Regions from separate parts of the Pseudomonas sp. FP2338 genome, predicted to be linked through region 1. Evidence: predicted binding sites of a transcription regulator. Region 1 holds the regulator's gene; the other holds the start of a gene.
The links. Region 1 encodes sigma-54, which starts transcription at its own class of promoters, with help from an activator protein. Its sites were predicted from a motif close to ANTGGCATNNANNTTGCTNT; they were not measured.
Positions count from the first base shown of each region.

Region 2: a site for sigma-54 is predicted at 2,815-2,834, ahead of glnA (glutamate--ammonia ligase). Genes of this name have one in related genera too.

Region 1 is NZ_CP117436.1:1,038,420-1,042,631, forward strand. It holds gene PSH96_RS04545 (HPr family phosphocarrier protein) at 1-102, opposite strand, end outside; gene rapZ (RNase adapter RapZ) at 119-976, opposite strand; gene ptsN (PTS IIA-like nitrogen regulatory protein PtsN) at 979-1,443, opposite strand; gene hpf (ribosome hibernation-promoting factor, HPF/YfiA family) at 1,453-1,758, opposite strand; gene PSH96_RS04565 (RNA polymerase factor sigma-54) at 1,834-3,327, opposite strand; gene lptB (LPS export ABC transporter ATP-binding protein) at 3,512-4,212, opposite strand, start outside.
Region 2 is NZ_CP117436.1:412,896-417,107, forward strand. It holds gene PSH96_RS01775 (chorismate mutase) at 15-551, opposite strand; gene PSH96_RS01780 (DUF6124 family protein) at 998-1,237, shown strand; gene glnA (glutamate--ammonia ligase) at 1,308-2,714, opposite strand; gene thiI (tRNA uracil 4-sulfurtransferase ThiI) at 3,049-4,212, shown strand, end outside.

The DNA.
Region 1 (4,212 bases):
GCGGATCTGGCAAGGGAACTGCCCGGCAACGCCGACGAATTTAGCCGAGGCGCGGGCGTGCAGGCCCAGCTTGTTGATGATTTCAATTTCCAGAGCGGGCATCGCGGGGGTGTTCCTTTCAGCTAAGGTCGCGGTGGCGAACCTGGACGTTCTTGAGGGTTTGTTGCAGCACCTGGCCCAGGCGTTCGGTCAGGTAGACGGAGCGATGGTGGCCGCCGGTGCAGCCGATGGCAATGGTGACATAAGCCCGATTACTTGCGGCAAAGCGCGGTAACCATTTGAGCAGGTAGCTGGAGATATCCTGGAACATCTCCTCGACATCCGGTTGCGCCGCCAGGTACTCGGCCACCGGCTGGTCCAAACCGGACTGGTCACGCAGCTCCGGCTTCCAGTAAGGGTTGGGCAGGCAGCGCACGTCGAACACCAGATCGGCATCCACCGGCATCCCGCGCTTGAACCCGAACGACTCAACCAGAAAGGCCGTGCCTGGCTCCGGCTGGTTCAGCAGGCGCAGCTTGATCGCATCGCGCAACTGATACAGGTTGAGGTCCGTGGTGTTGATCTTGAGATCAGCGAGGTCAATGATCGGCCCTAACAGCGAGGTTTCGTCCTCGATGGCTTCGGCCAGGGAGCGATGCGGGCTGCTGAGGGGGTGACGTCGACGGGTTTCGGAGAAACGCTTGAGCAGCGTCTCCTCGTCGGCATCCAGGTACAGCACATCGCAATGAATATGCTTGGCGCGTACTTCCTCGAGCAGTTGCGGGAAGCGCTCAAGGTGGCTGGGCAGGTTGCGGGCGTCAATCGAGACGGCCACCAGTGGCTGCGCCAGTTCAGTGTGGATCAGGGCGCGTTCGGCCAACTCCGGCAGCAGGCCCGCCGGCAGGTTGTCGATGCAATAGAAACCATTGTCCTCAAGGACGTTGAGGGCGGTGCTTTTACCCGAGCCGGAACGGCCGCTGACGATGATCAAACGCATGATTACTGCCTGTTTTGCTCATCGAGTACAACCTGATATAGCGCCTCGTTGCTGCTGGCACTGCGCAGTCTGTCGCGTACTTCCTTGCGGTCGAGCATGCTGGCTATCTGCCGAAGCAGTTCCAGGTGCGCATCGGTGGCGGCTTGCGGGACCAGCAGAACGAACAGCAGGTCAACCGGGGCGCCGTCGATGGCGTCGAAATCGATTTTCTCCTGCAGGTGCAATAGCGCACTGACGGGAGACGTGCAGCCTTCAAGGCGGCAGTGAGGAATGGCGATGCCGTTGCCAAAACCGGTGGAGCCCAGTTTTTCACGGTCGATCAGGGCCTTGAACACGACTTGCTCATCCAGCTCAGGCACTTCACGGCTGATCAGGTTGGCGATGTGTTCGAGGGCTTTTTTCTTACTGCCGCCCGGCGCGTTCACGAGGGAACGGCCGGGGGTCAGGATGGTTTCAAGTTGGATCATGGGGGAGAGTTAACGACCTGTACCTTGCATCAGGTGCAGATTCTTTTCCTTATGCTTTATGAGTTGGCGGTCCAGCTTGTCGTAGAGCGAGTCAATCGCCGCATACATGTCTTCATGCTCGGCATTGGCGACGAGCTTCGCATTCGGTACATGCAGGGTGGCCTCGATTTTCTGCTTGAGCTTATCGACCTCCATGATGACCTGCACGTTGGTGATCTTGTCAAAATGCCCCGCAAGCTTGTTCAGCTTACTTTCGGTGTACTCACGCAGGGGCTTGGTGACTTCCAGTTGGTGTCCACTGATGTTGACTTGCATACAGCTTCTCCTTCGTTGCCAGTGCATAAAGCGGTGGGTAGGAATACCCACCACTGGAACGCTATGGCCCGCCCGTCACATCAAACGCTTACGCTCGCTGGAAGGCGCGATCCCGAGGGACTCGCGGTACTTGGCGACGGTTCGACGGGCGACCTGAATGCCTTGTGCCTCCAGTAAACCAGCGATCTTACTGTCACTCAATGGCTTTTTCTGATTTTCCGCCGCAACCAGTTTTTTGATGATCGCGCGGATCGCTGTGGACGAGCATTCACCGCCTTCGGAGGTGCTGACGTGGCTGGAGAAAAAGTATTTCAGCTCATAAATACCCCGTGGGGTATGCATGAATTTCTGTGTGGTCACGCGGGAAATCGTCGATTCATGCATGCCCACAGCCTCGGCAATGTCATGCAGGACCAGCGGCTTCATCGCCTCGTCGCCATATTCCAGGAAGCCGCGCTGGTGCTCGACGATCTGGGTGGCCACTTTCATCAGGGTTTCGTTGCGGCTTTGCAGGCTCTTGATGAACCAGCGCGCTTCCTGCAATTGGTTGCGCATGAAGGTGTTGTCGGCGCTGGTGTCGGCGCGGCGCACAAAGCCTGCGTACTGCGGGTTGACCCGCAGGCGTGGCACCGACTCCTGGTTCAGCTCCACCAGCCAGCGTTCGTTGTCTTTGCGCACGATCACGTCAGGCACGACATATTCGGCTTCGCTGGACTCGATCTGCGAGCCGGGGCGCGGGTTGAGGCTCTGCACCAGTTCGATGACCTGGCGCAGGTCATCTTCCTTGAGCTTCATGCGGCGCATCAACTGGCTGTAGTCGCGGCTGCCCAGCAGGTCGATGTAGTCGGTGACCAGGCGCTGGGCCTCGACGAGCCAAGGGGTCTTGGCCGGCAGTTGGCGCAGTTGCAGCAACAGGCATTCGCTCAAGGTGCGAGCGCCAATGCCGGCAGGCTCGAACTGTTGGATGCGATGCAGGACGGCTTCGATTTCGTCCAGCTCGATGTCCAGTTCCGGGTCGAAGGCTTCCAGAATCTCGTCGAGCGTCTCGTCCAGGTAGCCCTGATTGTTGATGCAGTCGATCAGGGTTACGGCGATCAGGCGATCGGTGTCGGACATCGGCGCCAGGTTCAGTTGCCACAGCAAATGGCTTTGCAGGCTCTCACCGGCGGACGTGCGGGTAGTGAAGTCCCACTCGTCGTCGTCATTGCTGGGCAGGCTGCTGGCGCTGGTCTGGTAGACGTCTTCCCAGGCGGTGTCGACGGGAAGCTCGTTGGGAATGCGTTCGTTCCATTCGCCTTCCTCAAGGTTATCCACTGTAGGGGCGGTTTCCTGATAGGACGGTTCCTGCACATCGGGGTTGGGTTTTTGCTCGATGTTGTCGGCCAGCGGGTCTGCATTATCGAAGTCGTCGCCTTCTTCCTGGCGTTCGAGCATCGGATTGGACTCCAGGGCCTCCTGGATTTCCTGTTGCAGGTCCAGTGTCGACAATTGGAGCAGGCGGATGGCCTGTTGCAGCTGCGGTGTCATCGTCAGCTGCTGGCCCATTCTCAGGACTAGCGATGGTTTCATGGCAGGGGCTTAACACCTTATTCGCCGGCGCAATGCGCCATCCACGACAGGGCGCGTGAGCGCCAAACATAAGCAAATTATATGCCTGATATCAGGGGCTTTGCCTAGAGCGCGGTAACAATAAAAAAACTGAGGTTTTTATTGACTTGCACGCGCCCCTGGCACTGGCCTGATACCACCGTGTTTACAGGCGGAACTCGTGACCCAGGTACACTTCCTTCACCAGTTCATTGGCCAGGATAGTGGCGGAATCACCTTCTGCAATCAGTTGCCCATCGTTGACGATATAGGCGGTTTCGCAGATATCGAGCGTCTCACGCACGTTGTGGTCGGTGATTAATACACCGATGCCCTTGGCCTTGAGGTGATGGATGATCTGCTTGATATCGCCAACCGAGATCGGGTCGACACCGGCAAAAGGTTCGTCCAGCAGGATGAACTTCGGCGCGGTAGCCAGTGCACGGGCGATTTCCACTCGGCGACGCTCACCACCGGACAAGCTCATGCCGAGGTTGTCGCGGATGTGGTTGATGTGGAACTCCTGCAGCAGGCTTTCCAGCTCTTTGCGACGGCCGTCACGGTCGAGCTCCTTGCGGGTCTCGAGGATCGCCATGATGTTGTCGGACACCGACAGTTTGCGGAAGATCGACGCCTCCTGGGGAAGATAGCCGATTCCCGCGCGCGCACGACCGTGCATCGGCTGGTGGCTTACGTCCAGATCGTCAATCAATACACGGCCCTGATCCGCCTGGACCAGGCCAACAATCATATAGAAGCAGGTGGTCTTGCCGGCGCCGTTAGGGCCGAGCAAGCCGACGATCTGGCCGCTGTCGATCGACAGGCTGACGTCGCGTACGACCTGACGGCTTTTATAAGCTTTGGCCA
Region 2 (4,212 bases), 630 kb from region 1:
TGGGTTTGCAGGCTTTAACCTTTGTAGATGCACAGCTCGGCGGTGGCGCGGATCATTGCCAGTTGGCGCAGCGGATCATTCAGCGGCTCATGCACGGCGGTGGCCAGCCATTGCGGGCATTGCGGGTCGCTGCGCTGGGGGGTGAAGTCGGCCAGTTGCTGCAGCAGGGTTTTTTGCAGTTGGTCCAGCTGTGGTCGGATCTGTTTTACCAAGTCCGGGCGCGGGTCGTCGGGCGCTTTGCCCTGGAACTGCCAATCGGACAGGTGGGTGTATTGCACCAGCTTGTTGGCCTCGATCTGCGCCGAGAAAAACTGCTCGGCGGCGGCGGGGTCGAGTTTGTAAGTGGGCGCCTGGGCGGCGACGCTGGCGATCACCTCTTGTTCGCGCTTTTTGTCCTCCACGGGCTTGTGGCTGTCCCATTTGCTCAGGGCTACCTGGTCGGCGATCTCCAGGCGTTCGGCGATGCTGTTGAGCAAAGGCTCCAGAGTGGGCGGCGCGGCACTCGCACTGACGCTGACAAATAACAGAGCGAACACAAGTCGATGTTTCAAAGCGGATCTCCTGTGGGAGCTGGCTTGCCTGCGATGCGGGCAACTCGGTGCATCAGGTATACCCAGCGGATGCCATCGCAGGCAAGCCAGCTCCCACATTTTTAATCGGGTTGCAGGCCTGCAGCGGCGTCAGCCAGAGGCTACCTTAACTTGCGTGCTTGCCTACAGGTGCGCCAGAATCCGCCGGCTTGTACGGCTGGCTTGTCGTCTCTAAGGTTGCTCGGTCGCTGCTCATCAGCGATCAGGTTTAGTAGCCTGGATTCGAATTGTAGGCCGTGCATTCTCCATCAATCAGATTTCCCAAATCTGTGCTTGATGGTGGCTGTGCGCAGGGCATCCTCGGATGCGCCGGGCTTCTACATTCACCGGTCTACTAACCTGCGCACAGCCGCCACCCTTTCGTTTAGTAGCGAAGCGAAGGCGGCCTCATTAGAGGAATGTAGAAAATGTTCAAACCAACGCCAAATCCGCCCCCATCCGTCTTCACCATCGACCCCGACAGCGACGACGAATCCCTGCTGATCAACAGCTTCGAAGCCTTTACCTCGGTCAGCACCTTGTTGCTTGATTTGTCCGAGGCCCTGGAAGGCAAGCACCGCGATACCGTCCTGGCGATTCACCAGCTCAGTGCCCTCGGCACCTTGATGGTTGGCAACATGCTCGACCGCCACGCCCCGGCTCGCTGAACGCCAGGCAAAAAAAAGACCTCCCGAAGGAGGTCTTTTTCGTTACGCCACGTTATGCAGCGCTACCGGATCAGCAGCTGTAGTACAGCTCGTATTCCAGTGGGTGTACGAAGGTGCGTACTTTGATTTCTTCTTCGCTTTTCAGCTCGATGTAAGCGTTGATGAAGTCATCGCTGAATACGCCGCCTTTGGTCAGGAACGCACGGCCCTTGTCCAGTTCTTCCAGGGCTTCTTTCAGGCTGCCGCACACTTGTGGGATCTCTTTGGCCTCTTCAGGCGGCAGGTCGTACAAGTTTTTGTCGGCGGCGTCGCCTGGGTGGATCTTGTTCTGGATACCGTCCAGGCCAGCCATTACCAGCGCAGCGAAGGCTAGGTATGGGTTGGCTGCCGGGTCCGGGAAGCGAGCTTCGATACGGCGAGCGCGCGGGCTGGACACGTAAGGAATACGGATCGAAGCGGAACGGTTACGCGCCGAGTAGGCCAGCATTACCGGTGCTTCGAAACCTGGGACCAGACGCTTGTAGGAGTTGGTCGACGGGTTGGTGAAGCCGTTCAGGGCCTTACCGTGCTTGATGATACCGCCGATGAAGTACAGGGCAGTGTCGGACAGGCCGGCATAACCTTCGCCAGCGAAGGTGTTCTTGCCATCTTTGGCGATGGACAGGTGAACGTGCATACCCGAACCGTTATCGCCGTACAGCGGCTTAGGCATGAAGGTAGCGGTACGGCCGTAGGCATCCGCCACGTTGTGTACGCAGTACTTCAGGGTCTGAACTTCGTCAGCCTTGGCCACCAGGGTGTTGAACTTCACGCCGATTTCGTTCTGGCCGGCAGTCGCCACTTCGTGGTGGTGAACTTCGATGACCAGGCCCATTTCTTCCATGGCGTTGCACATGGAGGTACGGATTTCGTGGTCGTGGTCGAACGGCGGAACTGGGAAGTAGCCACCTTTGACGCCTGGACGGTGGCCTTTGTTGCCGCCTTCGATGTCCTGGTCAGACATCCACGAACCTTGTTCGGAGAAGATCTTGAACATGGAGCCGGAGATGTCGGACTTGAACTTGACCGAATCAAAGATGAAGAATTCTGGCTCCGGGCCTACGAATACGGTGTCGCCGATACCGGTCGACTTCAGGTATTCCTCGGCACGCTTGGCGATCGCACGTGGGTCGCGGTCGTAGCCTTGCATGGTCGAAGGCTCGATCACGTCGCAGACGATGATCAGCGTTGGGTCTTCGGTGAACGGGTCGAGTACGGCAGTGCTGTCGTCCGGCATCAGGATCATGTCGGAAGCTTCGATGCCTTTCCAGCCGGCAATGGAGGAACCGTCGAACATTTTGCCTTCTTCGAAGAACGCATCATCCAGCGCGTCACGAGCCGGCATGGTCACGTGGTGCTGAGTACCTTTAGTGTCCGTGAAGCGCAGATCAATCCATTTAACGTCATGATCTTTGATGAGTTGAACCGACTTCGACATGGTGTCCTCCGGGTGGCTTCGGGCTGGGGTAGTGGAGTTAGCCCTTAGAATGTGGGTGATGCCGGCGCGAATACTCGACCAAGGCAACCTGCCTCACAAGAGAGCAAATTGCATGCCAGTGCGCCAACATGGCCTTTTTGCCTCAAAATGGCCCCTATAACGGTGCAATCCGCTGAAGCGGAATAAATAACGCACTGCAATGTAGCGTTAATTTGCGCAAATGACCCGTTTTGGTGCGTTGCATCTGAGATGCATATTAACTGGTTAAACCTTGAGCGATTTCCGCTATAATCCGCGCCCCCCTTTTTCAGCAGGCCCGGCGCGCGCTGTTTCCATGAAATTAATCGTAAAAGTCTTCCCCGAGATCACCATCAAAAGCCGACCGGTACGGACGCGTTTCATCCGTCAGTTGGCCAAGAACATCCGTGCCGTGCTCCGTGACCTGGACCCGGCTGTGGTGGTGAATGGCGTGTGGGACAACCTCGAGCTGGAAACCCGTATTACCGACGCCAAAGCCTTGAAGGACATGACCGAGCGCCTGAGCTGCATGCCGGGCATCGCGCATTTCCTGCAGGTGGATGAGTACCCGTTGGGCGACTTCGACGACATCACCGAAAAGTGCAAAAAGCACTACGGCAGTGCGCTTGAAGGCAAGATCTTTTCGGTGCGCTGCAAGCGCGCCGGCAAGCACACCTTCAGCTCCATGGATGTCGAGAAATACGTCGGCAGCAAGCTGCGTCGTGAGTGCGGCGCCGCCGGAATTTCCCTGAAAGCGCCGCAAATTGAAGTGCGCATGGAAATTCGCGACCAACGGTTGTTTGTGATCCACAGCCAGCACAACAGCATCGGCGGCTACCCGCTGGGCGCCCTGGAACAGACCCTGGTACTCATGTCCGGCGGTTTCGATTCCACGGTGGCGGCCTACCAGATCATGCGCCGCGGCCTGATGAGCCACTTCTGCTTCTTTAACCTGGGCGGGCGTGCACACGAATTGGGCGTGATGGAAGTCGCGCACTTTATCTGGAAGAAGTACGGCAGCTCCCAACGCGTGCTATTTGTAAGCGTGCCGTTCGAGGAAGTGCTGGGCGAAATTCTCGGCAAAGTCGATAACAGTCATATGGGCGTGGTATTGAAGCGTATGATGTTGCGCGCTGCGTCCCGAATCGCCGATCAGTTGCAGATCGACGCGTTGGTGACCGGTGAAGCGATCTCCCAGGTCTCCAGCCAGACGCTGCCGAACCTGTCGCTCATTGATTGCGTCACCGAGAAGCTGGTCTTGCGCCCGCTGATCGCCAGCCATAAGCAGGACATCATCGACCTGGCAGAAGAAATCGGCACGGCCGACTTTGCCAAGCACATGCCTGAATATTGCGGGGTCATTTCGGTGAACCCCAAGACCCACGCCAAGCGCAACCGCGTGGAGTATGAAGAACAACAGTTTGATATGGCGATTCTTGAGCGTGCGCTCGAGAACGCCAAACTGGTCCCGATCGATCGT